2 regions of the Pseudomonas sp. SCT genome follow, and region 2 is predicted to be linked to the other one. Evidence: predicted binding sites of a transcription regulator. Region 2 holds the regulator's gene; the other holds the start of a gene.
What was found. Region 2 encodes LexA, which represses DNA repair genes until DNA is damaged. Its sites were predicted from a motif close to CTGTNTNNNNANACAG; they were not measured.
Positions count from the first base shown of each region.

Region 1: a site for LexA is predicted at 4,048-4,063, ahead of imuA (translesion DNA synthesis-associated protein ImuA). Genes of this name have one in related genera too.

Region 1 covers NZ_BDJA01000009.1:160,507-166,433, forward strand. The annotation lists gene BHD08_RS20070 (error-prone DNA polymerase) at 1-1,993, opposite strand, end outside; gene BHD08_RS20075 (DNA polymerase Y family protein) at 1,990-3,402, opposite strand; gene imuA (translesion DNA synthesis-associated protein ImuA) at 3,411-4,028, opposite strand; gene mtnA (S-methyl-5-thioribose-1-phosphate isomerase) at 4,366-5,442, shown strand; gene gyrA (DNA gyrase subunit A) at 5,577-5,927, shown strand, end outside.
Region 2 covers NZ_BDJA01000003.1:512,423-518,349, reverse strand. The annotation lists gene BHD08_RS10920 (DMT family transporter) at 1-707, opposite strand, end outside; gene BHD08_RS10915 (hypothetical protein) at 909-1,145, shown strand; gene sulA (SOS-induced cell division inhibitor SulA) at 1,220-1,696, opposite strand; gene lexA (transcriptional repressor LexA) at 1,708-2,316, opposite strand; gene BHD08_RS10900 (TetR/AcrR family transcriptional regulator) at 2,525-3,232, shown strand; gene BHD08_RS10895 (L,D-transpeptidase) at 3,271-3,795, shown strand; gene nagZ (beta-N-acetylhexosaminidase) at 3,811-4,809, shown strand; gene BHD08_RS10885 (S-methyl-5'-thioinosine phosphorylase) at 4,835-5,572, shown strand; gene BHD08_RS10880 (LEA type 2 family protein) at 5,719-5,927, shown strand, end outside.

The sequences.
Region 1 (5,927 bases), on a different contig from region 2:
TGTCGGCCTCGTCTGGGGTGTATTCGGCCGCCACGATCGCCAGCTCCATCACCTGCTCCTGAAACAGTGGCACGCCAAGGGTGCGCGCGAACACCGGTTTCAGTTCTTCGGATGGGTAATCCACCTTTTCTTCATCGTTACGTCGACGCAGGTATGGATGCACCATGTCGCCCTGGATCGGCCCGGGGCGTACGATGGCGACCTGGATGACCAAGTCGTAAAAGGTCTTCGGGCGCAGGCGCGGCAACATGGCCATCTGTGCCCGTGATTCGATCTGGAAGACGCCGATGGTGTCGGCCCGGCTGATCATCTCGTAGGTGGGCTTGTCCTCCGTGGGCAGCGTGGCGATGGTCCAGCGCGTGCCGCGATAATGTTCGATCAGGTCGAAACAGCGGCGTATCGCGCTGAGCATGCCCAGTGCTAGCACGTCGACCTTAAGCAGACCGACGGCATCGAGGTCATCCTTGTCCCACTGAATCACCGTGCGCTCGGCCATGCTGGCATTCTCGATCGGCACCAGGGTGTCGAGCGGCTGTTCGGAGATCACGAAGCCGCCAGGGTGCTGGGACAGGTGGCGGGGGAAGCCGATAAGCGCATCGGTCAGTACCAGAACTCGGCGCAGAACCGGATTATCCCGGTCGAAGCCGGCTTCGCGCAGCCGCGAGTCGTCGGGTATGTGCTCACTCCAGCGTCCACAGCAGCCTGCAAGGGCGTTGATCTGGTCCGGTGGCAGGCCTAGGGCCTTGGCGACATCCCGCAGGGCGCCAGTGGCGCGGTAGCTGCTGGCGACGGCGGTGAGGGCGGCACGATTGCGCCCGTAGCGCTGAAAGACGTACTGGATGACTTCCTCGCGCCGGTCGTGCTCGAAATCCACGTCGATATCGGGTGGCTCGTTGCGTTCGCGGGAGAGGAAACGCTCGAACAACAGTTTGCTGCGCACCGGGTCGAGCTCGGTGATACCCAGCACGAAGCAGACGCTCGAGTTGGCCGCCGAGCCCCGACCCTGGCAGAGAATGCCCCGCTCGCGGGCGAAGCGGACGATGTCGTGCACGGTCAGGAAATAGCTTTCGTAATGCAGATCGGCGATCAGCTCCAGTTCATGTTCGAGCTGCGCGCGGGCCTTTTCCGGAATGCCGTCCGGCCAGCGCCAGCGTGCGCCATCCTCGACCAGCTTGCGCAACCATGAGGTGGTGTCATGTCCAGGCGGGACCAGTTCGTGGGGGTAGTGATATTTCAGCTGGTCGAGCTGGAAATGGCAGCGCTGGCTGATGTGAAGGGTTTCGGCGAGCAGTTCGGCTGGATAGAGCTGGGCCAGCTCCTCGCGCGACCGCAGGTGGCGTTCGCCATTGGGAAAGAGATGGCGTCCGGCCTCTGCCACCGGCAGATGGTGGCGGATGGCGGTCATGCAGTCTTGTAATGCCCGACGACCGCGGGCATGCATGTGTACGTCGCCACAGGCCACGGCGGATATGCCCAGGCGTGAAGCCTGGGTCAGGGATTGCCGCAGCTGCAGCGCGTCGTCCGGCCCCCGATGCAGTTCGATGCCAAGCCACAGCCGCTCGCGAAAACGATCGAGCAGCCAGCGGCCTTCGGCATCGGCGCCGTCGTGGTCGGGCAGCCAGATCGCCAGCAGCCCCTCCAGCGGCCAGTCGCGCAGGTCTTCGCGCAGCGCCTGGTACCGACCTTTTTCGGCCCTTCGGCGGGCGCGGGTGATCAGCTGGCACAGGGCCTGGTAGCCGGTCAGGTTTTCCACCAGCAAGACCAGTTTGGGCCCGCCCTCGATCTGCAGCTCGCTGCCAATGATCAGCGGCAGGCCGGTGTCCTTCGAGGCCTGCCAGGCGCGCACGATACCGGCCAGGCTGCATTCGTCGGTGATTGCCAGAGCGTCATAGCCCTGGCGTTTGGCGCGTTCGAAGAGTTCGCGCGCGCTGGATGCACCCCGCTGGAAGCTGAAGTTGGACAGGCAGTGCAGCTCGGCATATTCGGTGTTCATGCGAACCAGCCATGCAGCAGCAGGGGCCCTCCGGTGAGGGCGCGAAACGCCCAGCCCTGTTGGCCGGTAGCGGTTTGTACCCGGTAGTAGTCGCGTCGCGCGTCGCCACCATCCCACCAGCCGGACTCGATGCGCTCGGGGCCAGCCAGGGTGAGCAGACCCTCTTCGCGCAAGGGCTGCGGGGTACTCAGGAGCCAGCTGGGGCGCAAACCTATTTGAGGCAAGGGTTCGGTGTGGGCGAGGCTGCTTTCCCGCCAGGCGCACTCCGGGCGGTGGTCCGCTCGTGCGCTCAGCGAGACCACGGCGTCGTCGCCCAGTCGAGCGCGGAGGCGTTCGCGCAGTTGCTCCCAGGACACATTCTGTTGCGGGCGCTCGTCGAACAGGGCCTGATGGGCCGGCGTGAAGGCTGGCAGATCACGAGCCAGCAGACGCACGGCCAAGACGGGGGCCGGCAGTTGCAGGTGCTCGAGGCGGCCGCGGGTCAGTTCGAACAGCATGACGGGCTCGCGTTCGGTACTGAGCAGGCCGACCGGCACCTCGCTGTCGGGCAGGGTGCGATGTTCCAGGTACAGGCTGAAACGCTGGACTCCGCTGTCCCGTCCGGCGAGAAAGGCGGCCAGGTCGGCGGTCAGTCTGCGCAATGGAAACAGCAGAGCCTGATGGGACTCGACCTCGAAATTCAGTTCGATGCGGGTGTCGAAGACATCCGGCGGGCGGTAGAACTCCAGAGGTAGCGGCCGATGCCCGAACAAGGTGTCGAGCTGGGCCAGCACTTCGGCCGGAAAGCGTCTGGCCAGGCTGTCGCGCGGCAGGGCGAGCAGTTGATGTAGATGGCGTACGCCCATGCGTACCAGCGATGTGCTTACTTCACGGGGCAGGCCGAGGCGCTCGACCGGCAATCCCCCTAGCGCCTGATGCAGCGTGGCTGTATCGGTCACAACCAGCCCGTCATGGGCATTGGCGAGGATGCGCGCGGCCGCCGGGTTGGGCGCCAGGGTGATGCGGTGGCGGAAGCCCAGGGCCGTGAGTTCCTCGCGCAGACGCGTCTCGAATCGTGGCCAGGGGCCGAACAGGCCGAGGCTGGAATGCACCTCCAGCAGCAGGCAGCGCGGGTAGTGCAGGCTGACCTGAGCGCTGTAGCCATAACCCCAGGCCGCCAGAAACCGCTGCCAGCGTTCGATCATCAGCGGGTTGTAATCGGCGGTGGCGAAGTCGTGGGTCAATGCCTGGGCTGCGATCAGCGATTGCCCTGGCTTGAGGCCGAGCTTGCGGGCGGCTGCGTTGACGGCCTGCAGAACGCGGCGCTGTGGCGGGCCGGCGAGCAGGGCCAGCGGCGCGTCGGCATCGTCGCGGTGGCGCAAAACGCCGTCCATGGCCAGTTGCGGCAGCAGAATGCAGGCCCAGAGCATCGTCACACCTATTGCCAAGCGCTGGCTGGTAGCGGCCGGGCCGGAGCCAGGCCGCCGCGGCACTTGATGACCCGCAGCTGCACCGGCTGTGCTTCGAGGGTCAGGCGCAATGCTGCGGGCGACGGATTTTCCGCTTCGCGCAGCGGGCGATAGGCAAAGGCCAGGGTCTGGCCGGTTTCGGCGGCTATCTGCAGTCGCCGCAGGGCGCGGTCGTCGGCCTGTCGCGGCCAGCACAGCACGGCGGCGCAACTGCCGGAGCGCAGGCACTGTTCGGCGCTCCACAAGGCATCGCGGTCCTTGGCCTGGACGATGACCAGATGGCGCAGATCCACTCCAGCCGCAAGCCAGGCCTGGGGGCAGGGACGATGGGGCGGGGCGACCAGCACGACACGTTCGCCTGCGCTGGTCAGCCTGGCGAGCGTCGGCCACAGCAGGCGCAGTTCGCCGATCCCCGGGGCTGCGAAAAGGATTTCGCTGAGTGCCGAATCCGGCCAGCCGCCAGCGGGCAAGAGCGCATCCAGCATGGCATGTCCGGTCGGTTGGGCCGCCGTAGGAGATGCAACGGGCTGGCCACGCCAGATGCGGCGAGCATCCAGCAGGCGGTCAAGGGCGACCACGGAAGACATGAGAGAAATATCCGAATAACTGTATATAGATACAGTATTAGGGTGGCCAGGTCTGGTCAAGTTGCCTCGGATAGGCGTGTAGTATCCGGTGTCTGGTGATAGGTCGAGCGGCGCTGTCTGGTGAAAAAAACCAGCGTCAAGGGTCAATAGGCGCTGCTTGTACTTGGAAAATCAGTGCATTAGCATTCGCGCCCGGGATAAAGGCCGCAGTGCCTCTATTTGCTGTTCCCGGCCATATCGAAATAGAAAGCCCGGTTCGCCCGCGATCCGGGCTTTTTCTTTGCTGTGCGGGGCGCATGATGGTCCTGTATCGACGAAGCTGAACGAGGGAAATGCCATGCGCGAGCGTTTGTTGGCTACGGAAAAGGTTAAGTCGATCGAATGGCTGGACGGGCGCCTGAATCTGCTCGATCAGCGCAAGCTTCCCGTCGAAGAAGTTTGGTGCAGTTATGATTCCGCCGCGTCGATCGCTGCGGCGATCCGGGATATGGTCGTGCGCGGCGCGCCGGCAATCGGAATCAGCGCAGCCTATGGCCTAGTCCTTGCCGTGCGTGCCCGTATCGCCGACGGCGGTGATTGGCGGCAGGCGCTGGAGGAAGACTTCAAGGTGCTGGCCGATTCCCGTCCCACCGCAGTCAATCTGTTCTGGGCTCTGAACCAGATGCGCGAACGGCTGGAGCGCCTCAAGCCGGGTGAAGACCCGTATGCAGCGCTGGAAGCCCAGGCCATTTCGATCCATGACAGCGATCGCGAGGCAAATCTGGCGATGGCGCAATTTGGCGTCGACCTCATTCGCAGGCATCAGGGCAGTCCGCAGAACCTGCTCACCCATTGCAACACCGGGGCACTGGCGACCGGCGGTTTCGGTACGGCGCTCGGAGTCATCCGTGCGGCGCATCTCGAGGGGCTGGTGGAGCGGGTATACGTCGATGAGACCCGGCCTTGGTTGCAGGGCTCCCGGCTGACGGCCTGGGAGCTGCTCGGTGATGGTGTTCCGGCTATGGTGAATGCTGACTCGGCAGCTGCTCATCTGATGAAATCCAGAGGCATTTCCTGGGTAATCGTCGGTGCGGATCGCATCACCGCCAATGGCGATGTGGCGAACAAGATTGGCACCTACCAGCTTGCGGTCCTGGCGATGCACCACGGCGTGCGTTTCATGGTGGTGGCGGCAAGTTCGACCATCGACATGGCGTTGGAGAGCGGTGAAGAGATCCAGATCGAGGAACGCGCCGGCAGCGAGCTGCTTGAGGTCAATGGTCAGCGCTTCGCGGCTGATGTCGAGGCATTCAATCCGGTGTTCGACGTGACGCCGGCCGACCTCATCGACGCCATCGTCACCGAGAAAGGTGTGGTCGAGCGCCCGAACGCCGCGAAGCTGGCTGAGCTGATGAGCCGCAAACGGCTGCACTGAGCAACGGTCGATCGCGCTTGGGCGTGGTGTGCAAGCCGGTTTTGCTCCGTGCAAGGCTCAGTTTATAGCAGTCGTCTGTGTTACCATCCCGCGCTTATTACAGGACCCTGCTGACTATAAGGAACCAGGCTTCCATGGGCGAACTGGCCAAAGAAATCCTCCCGGTCAATATCGAAGACGAGCTCAAGCAGTCCTACCTTGATTACGCCATGAGCGTGATCATTGGCCGTGCGCTGCCGGACGCGCGCGATGGCCTGAAACCGGTACACCGCCGCGTGCTGTTCGCCATGAGCGAGCTTGGCAATGACTGGAACAAGCCTTACAAGAAATCCGCCCGTGTGGTCGGTGACGTGATCGGTAAATACCACCCGCACGGTGACTCGGCGGTATACGACACCATCGTGCGTATGGCGCAGCCTTTTTCGCTGCGCTACATGCTGGTCGACGGCCAGGGCAACTTCGGTTCGGTCGACGGCGACAGCGCT
Region 2 (5,927 bases):
AGCTGCACGCTCGCCGCCTGTATGGCAGCCAAGCCGGGAAGGGCTGCGTACCAGATGGCGTAGCCGATTCCTGAGGCCAGCGCCCCGGAAAGCAACGCATAGACGACCCCGGGTGCGTCCCATTGCTGCTGGCCAAGCATCACGAGAGAAAGCACTGCGGCGAATGGCACGGCCTTGATGAAATTGCCTGCGGTTGCTGCCAGAGGATTGCTCGCGCCCCGACCGCGCAACGAATAGATGCCCCAGGCGACACCGGACAGCAGCATGAGCAGTGCGCCATCCAATGCCGGTGCACGGCTTCCCGGCAGCAGCAGGATCAGCAGTCCACTCATCGCCAGCAGCAAACCGGCAATCTGTCCGGCGCTGAAGCGTTCGCCGCGCAGCACGCCCCAGGCAAGCATGCTCAACTGCACTGCGCCGAACAGCAGCAGGGCGCCGGCTCCGGCATCCAGGTTGATATAAGCGTAGGAAAAGCTGGCGGCGTAGACGAACAGCGCCAGCGCGCTTAGCCAGTCACCGCCGGTTGAGCGTCGATCCCGACTTAGGCGCAACAGCAGCCACAGCGTGAGCGCACCGGCGAGGATACGCAGCCCTGTGAAGCTGGCCGGGTCGATAGTGGTATCGCGCAAGGCGATACGGCACAGGATCGAATTGCCGGCGAACGCCAGCATGGCCAGAGCGGTTAGCAGCAAGGTGCGGGGGCGCATGCGCAATCCTTATCGCGGTAGGGTGTCCGCGTTTTTTCAGCGCATGCTACGTGGCGATTCCCACGGGCGCATCGTTTTCTTTGCTGAGCCATCGCGCGTAACCCTCTGGCAGCCACGCTGCAGATCCTGCCGGCGTAGGCAAAGGCTGTCCTGAGGACGGTCGGCTGGTACAATGCCGCGCCTTTCACGCGGAGCTGATCAATGCCTACATCTTTTCTGGAAATCGTCGAGCTACCTGACGGGCGCATCGTGCTCCGTCGTGCCGAGGACGAAGAGGTGTTGGTCACGCTGGATTTTTCCGACGACGCCAAGCTGTTCTTGCAGGGCCAGCACGTCGAGATCGCCAAGGCGATGTTCAACGTCGGCGTTCAGATGGCCGGGCGCATGTCGGAAGGGGATTTCGAGCGTGACGATGATGAGCCACGTGTTCTGCACTGACCGCGCTGTTGCGTGAACGCAGTAATTTCCGGATTACATCCGTGACCTAGCAGCACTTCCCTGTGCCCGCTTGCTCAATATCCCAGACGAATATTCAGGCTCTGAGCTTCGCCAAGGCTTGCCGCGGCACGGAGTTTGTCGCGCGTTGCGCCCTCAAGCTGGCCAAACCAGCTGACCACGGTATGGCTACAACCTGAGGCCAGCGCTTTGCAGGCGAGCTCCAGCGCACCTTCGGCGTCGCGGGGTTGCAGCAGGATGATGCGTTCTCGATTCAGGCCGCATTTGCGCAGCCAGTTCTGCGAGAGGAAAGCAGGTGGGGCGATCAGTGTCAGCCAGCGGCTGTCAGCGGCATCGCCGAGTTCGCGCAGGATTGGGGCGAGCAACAGGTGGCAGTGTTCACTGCTGCCGCTCAGGCTCAACTCGCTCAGATACTCCTTGTCCTGCTCAGGTTTGTTGCGCACTTTCAGGCTGCCAAACGGTGCCAGGCTCTGCGCAATGACGCCGTCGAACAACGAAAGTTGGGGCCGGGAAGTGCTGGTCTGGTACTGCATAAACCTTCTCCTTAGCGGCGGATGACGCCGACACTCAAGCCTTCTATCACCAGTTCCTGCTGTTCGAGGTCGACCTCGATGGGCGCGAACTCGGGGTTTTCAGCCAACAGCCAAACCTTCTTGCCGTCACGCTTGAAACGCTTCACCGTGACTTCGTCACCGACGCGGGCGACTACGATCTGTCCATTGCGCGCCTCGCGGGTGGTGTGCACGGCCAGCAGGTCGCCATCGAAAATGCCGACGTCCTTCATGCTCATGCCGTGGACACGGAGCAGATAATCGGCGCGTGGATGGAAAAAAGCCGGGCTGATCTGGCAGGATTCCTCGACATGTTGCTGCGCCAGAATCGGCGCGCCGGCAGCGACGCGGCCGATGATCGGCAGGCCATTTTCGGACGCAGCGGGTTCGAAGTCCGGAATACGTATCCCGCGGGACGCGCCGGGCGTCATCTCGATAGCACCTTTGCGGGCAAGTGCCTTGAGATGTTCTTCGGCAGCGTTGGGCGACTTGAAGCCGAGCTCCTGAGCGATCTCCGCACGGGTAGGCGGATAACCGTTGTCTTCCAGGCAACGCTTGATGAACGCAAGGATTTCCGTCTGGCGAGGCGTCAGCTTGATCATGTCGGTCTCTGTTCTTTTATACAGTGACTGGGATTATATACAGTGATCCGGCCTTGGCAACGAATGATTCTGGAATGGCTGCTGCTCAGTTTCGCCAGCCACGGGCGGCGTCTGCGACAATGACGCTAGTGCCGCAAGGCGTTTCGTGGTTGACTTGCCGGTCGGTGAAACGTAAGTTTCAAACAGTTGTTTGTCTTTCGGAGGGGGCATGGCGCAGTCGGAAACAGTTGAGCGCATTCTTGATGCAGCGGAACAGCTGTTCGCGGAAAAAGGCTTCGCCGAAACCTCGCTTCGTCTGATCACCAGCAAGGCTGGGGTCAATCTGGCAGCGGTGAACTACCACTTCGGCTCGAAGAAGGCGCTGATCCAGGCGGTTTTCTCGCGGTTCCTCGGACCATTCTGCGCAAGTCTCGAGCGTGAGCTGGATCGCCGCGAGGCGCTGACCGACAAGAAGGATTCGCTGGAAGAGCTGCTGGAGATCCTTGTCGAGCAGGCCTTGGCAGTCAAGCCGCGCAGTGGCGACGATCTGTCCATCTTCATGCGCTTGTTGGGCTTGTCCTTCAGTCAGAGTCAGGGTCACCTGCGGCGTTATCTGGAGGACATGTATGGCAAGGTATTTCGTCGTTACATGCTCAAGGTGCACGACGCGGCGCCGGCCATACCGCCCATCGAGCTGTTCTGGCGCGTGCACTTCATGCTCGGTGCAGCGGCGTTCAGCATGTCGGGCATCAAGGCCTTGCGCGCAATTTCCGAGAATGATTTCGGTGTCAGGACCTCGATCGAACAGGTGATGCGCATGATGGTGCCGTTCCTGGCGGCCGGCATGCGTGCCGACAGTGGCATCGACGACAGCACGCTTGAAGCAGCGCAGCCGATCGCGCGGCGTAATGCAGTGGCGATCCCGGCGAAGGCTTGAGCTGCAAGCCGGCCGGGCGATCGGCTAAGCTAGCCGCTATGACATCTCTCGATTTTCTGCATATTTCTATCGCCGATCAGCAGCTTTACGGTTTCGCTGGCGGACGGCTATGTCTGCGTTCCCCGGTTTCCACGGCGCTTAACGGTGCTGGCGAGCTGAACGGTTCTGGCTGTACGCCGCGAGGGTTGCATCAGGTGCGCGCACGCATTGGCGACGACCTGCCGGCGGGGGCGGTTTTACGCGGACGACGCTGGACTGGCGAGGTATGGTCGGCGGAGCTTCACGAGGAGTTCCCAGGGCGTGACTGGATCCTGACCCGGATTTTATGGCTTAGCGGAAGCGAGCCTGGCCGCAATCGCATGGGGCGAGTCGATACGTTTCGCCGCTACATCTACATTCACGGCACTCCTGATTCCGAGCCGATGGGTGTACCGCTTTCTCATGGCTGCATTCGCATGCGCAACGCCGATCTACTCCGACTTTTTCCATTGGTGCCGCCTCATTGTCCGGTGCGCATCGACGAGGCGCCCTGTCCGAACTGGGCCGCCGCTGAACTCGAATAAGGATTTCTTCTGCATATGCACGGTTCACTGATGCTGGACATCGCCGGTACCTGGCTGACGGCCGAGGACCGGCACCTGTTGCGTCAACCGGAGGTCGGCGGGCTCATTCTGTTTGCCCGCAACATCGAGCACCCGCGTCAGGTCGACGAGCTGTGCCGCTCGATTCGTGCCGTGCGGCCGGATCTGCTGTTGGCTGTGGATCAGGAGGGTGGCCGTGTTCAGCGGCTGCGCCAGGGATTCGTCAAGCTGCCGGCGATGCGAGAGCTATCGCGCTGCGCCGATGCGCCACGGCTGGCCGAGGCCTGCGGTTGGGTCATGGCAACCGAGGTGCTCGCGGTTGGTCTGGACTTCAGCTTCGCGCCGGTGCTGGATCTTGATCATCAGCGCAGTGCAGTGGTTGGCACTCGTGCGTTCGAGGGGGATCCGCAGGCTGCCGTTGTGCTGATCGATGCCTTCGTTCGCGGCATGCATGCAGCTGGCATGGCGGCGACCGGCAAGCACTTCCCCGGCCATGGCTGGGCCGAAGCGGACTCTCATGTTGCCATTCCTGTGGATGAGCGAAGCCTCGATGAATTGCGCGGCTGTGATCTGATTCCCTTCCAGGCGCTGAGCGGAACGCTCGATGCGATCATGCCGGCCCATGTGATCTATCCTCAGGTCGACGACCAGCCTGCAGGCTTTTCGCGCCACTGGCTGCAGGACATCCTGCGCGGTGAGTTCGGCTTCAAGGGCGTGATCTTCAGCGACGACCTTTCGATGGCGGGTGCGCATGTGGTCGGCGATGCGGCTGACCGGATCCAGGCCGCCATGATGGCGGGCTGTGACATGGGGCTGGTATGTAACGATCGTGCTGCTGCAGAACTGGCCTTGGCGGCGTTGCAGCGCATGCAGGTTACGTCGTCGCCTGTGCTTGCGCGCATGCGCAGGCGCACAGGATGTGCGGCGGAGTACAAGCAGAACCCTCGCTGGCTGGACGCCATTGGCGCGCTGAAGGCCGCCGAGCTGATCGGCTGACCTTCTCTTCTTTCAAGGAATACCCATGACTGTCTACGCGATCATCGGCGGCACCGGCCTGACTCAGCTGACCGGCTTCAAGTTGCACCGTGCTCAGCTCATCGATACGCCTTACGGGCGTCCTTCCGGTGAGGTCTTGCGGGGCGAATATGGCGACCGCGAGGTGCTCTTTCTTGCCAGGCATGGGCATCCGCACCGGATTCCACCGCATCAGGTGAACTATCGCGCCAACCTGTGGGCTTTGAAGCAAGCGGGCGCCGAAGCGATTCTTGCGGTGAATGCGGTCGGCGGTATCCATTCGGCGATGGGCTCTGGGCATTTCTGCGTGCCCCATCAGATCATCGATTACACCTATGGTCGTGAGCACACGTTCTTTGAAGGCGACATCGACCATGTGACCCATATCGACTTCAGCTATCCATACGACGAGGCCTTGCGTGCACGTCTGATCGGCGCACTGGCCGCGGAGGGTTACGCCTTCAGCAGCCATGGGGTGTACGGCTGCACGCAGGGTCCGCGGCTGGAGACGGCCGCCGAGATCGCGCGCATGGAGCGGGATGGCTGCGACATCGTCGGTATGACCGGTATGCCCGAGGCGGCCTTGGCCCGCGAACTGGACCTGGCATACGCCTGTCTGTCTCTGGTGGTCAACCCGGCGGCCGGCAAGGCGAGCGGCGTGATCACCATGGCGGAAATCGAGGCGGCGCTTTCCGCCGGGATAGGCAAAGCGCGCCAGGTGCTCGCCCGAGTGCTAGCGGAGTGATGAGTCGCTTCGCTGTGTTATCGAGGCGGTACACATTCTTGAAGCGTGCTTGTCATATTGCGGCCTGAGACTGGTATTTTTGCGGCGGCACCCCATTGCGGCAAGCATGCTGCTTGCTACACTTGGGCGTCCTTTGGAGTACCGGAATGTTTTGCCAGGCACACACAATAAGAATTCTTAAAATAGTCGTGATGCTGAGCTTGCTTGGTGGCATGGCCGGATGCTCGACCTGGTTCTCGGGCGATTTCAAGGACCCTACGGTCAACCTCACCAAAGTCGATATCGTCAAGGCTAGGCTACTCGAACAGCAGTTCATGCTGCGCTTTCGCATCGACAACCCCAACGATCACAGCCT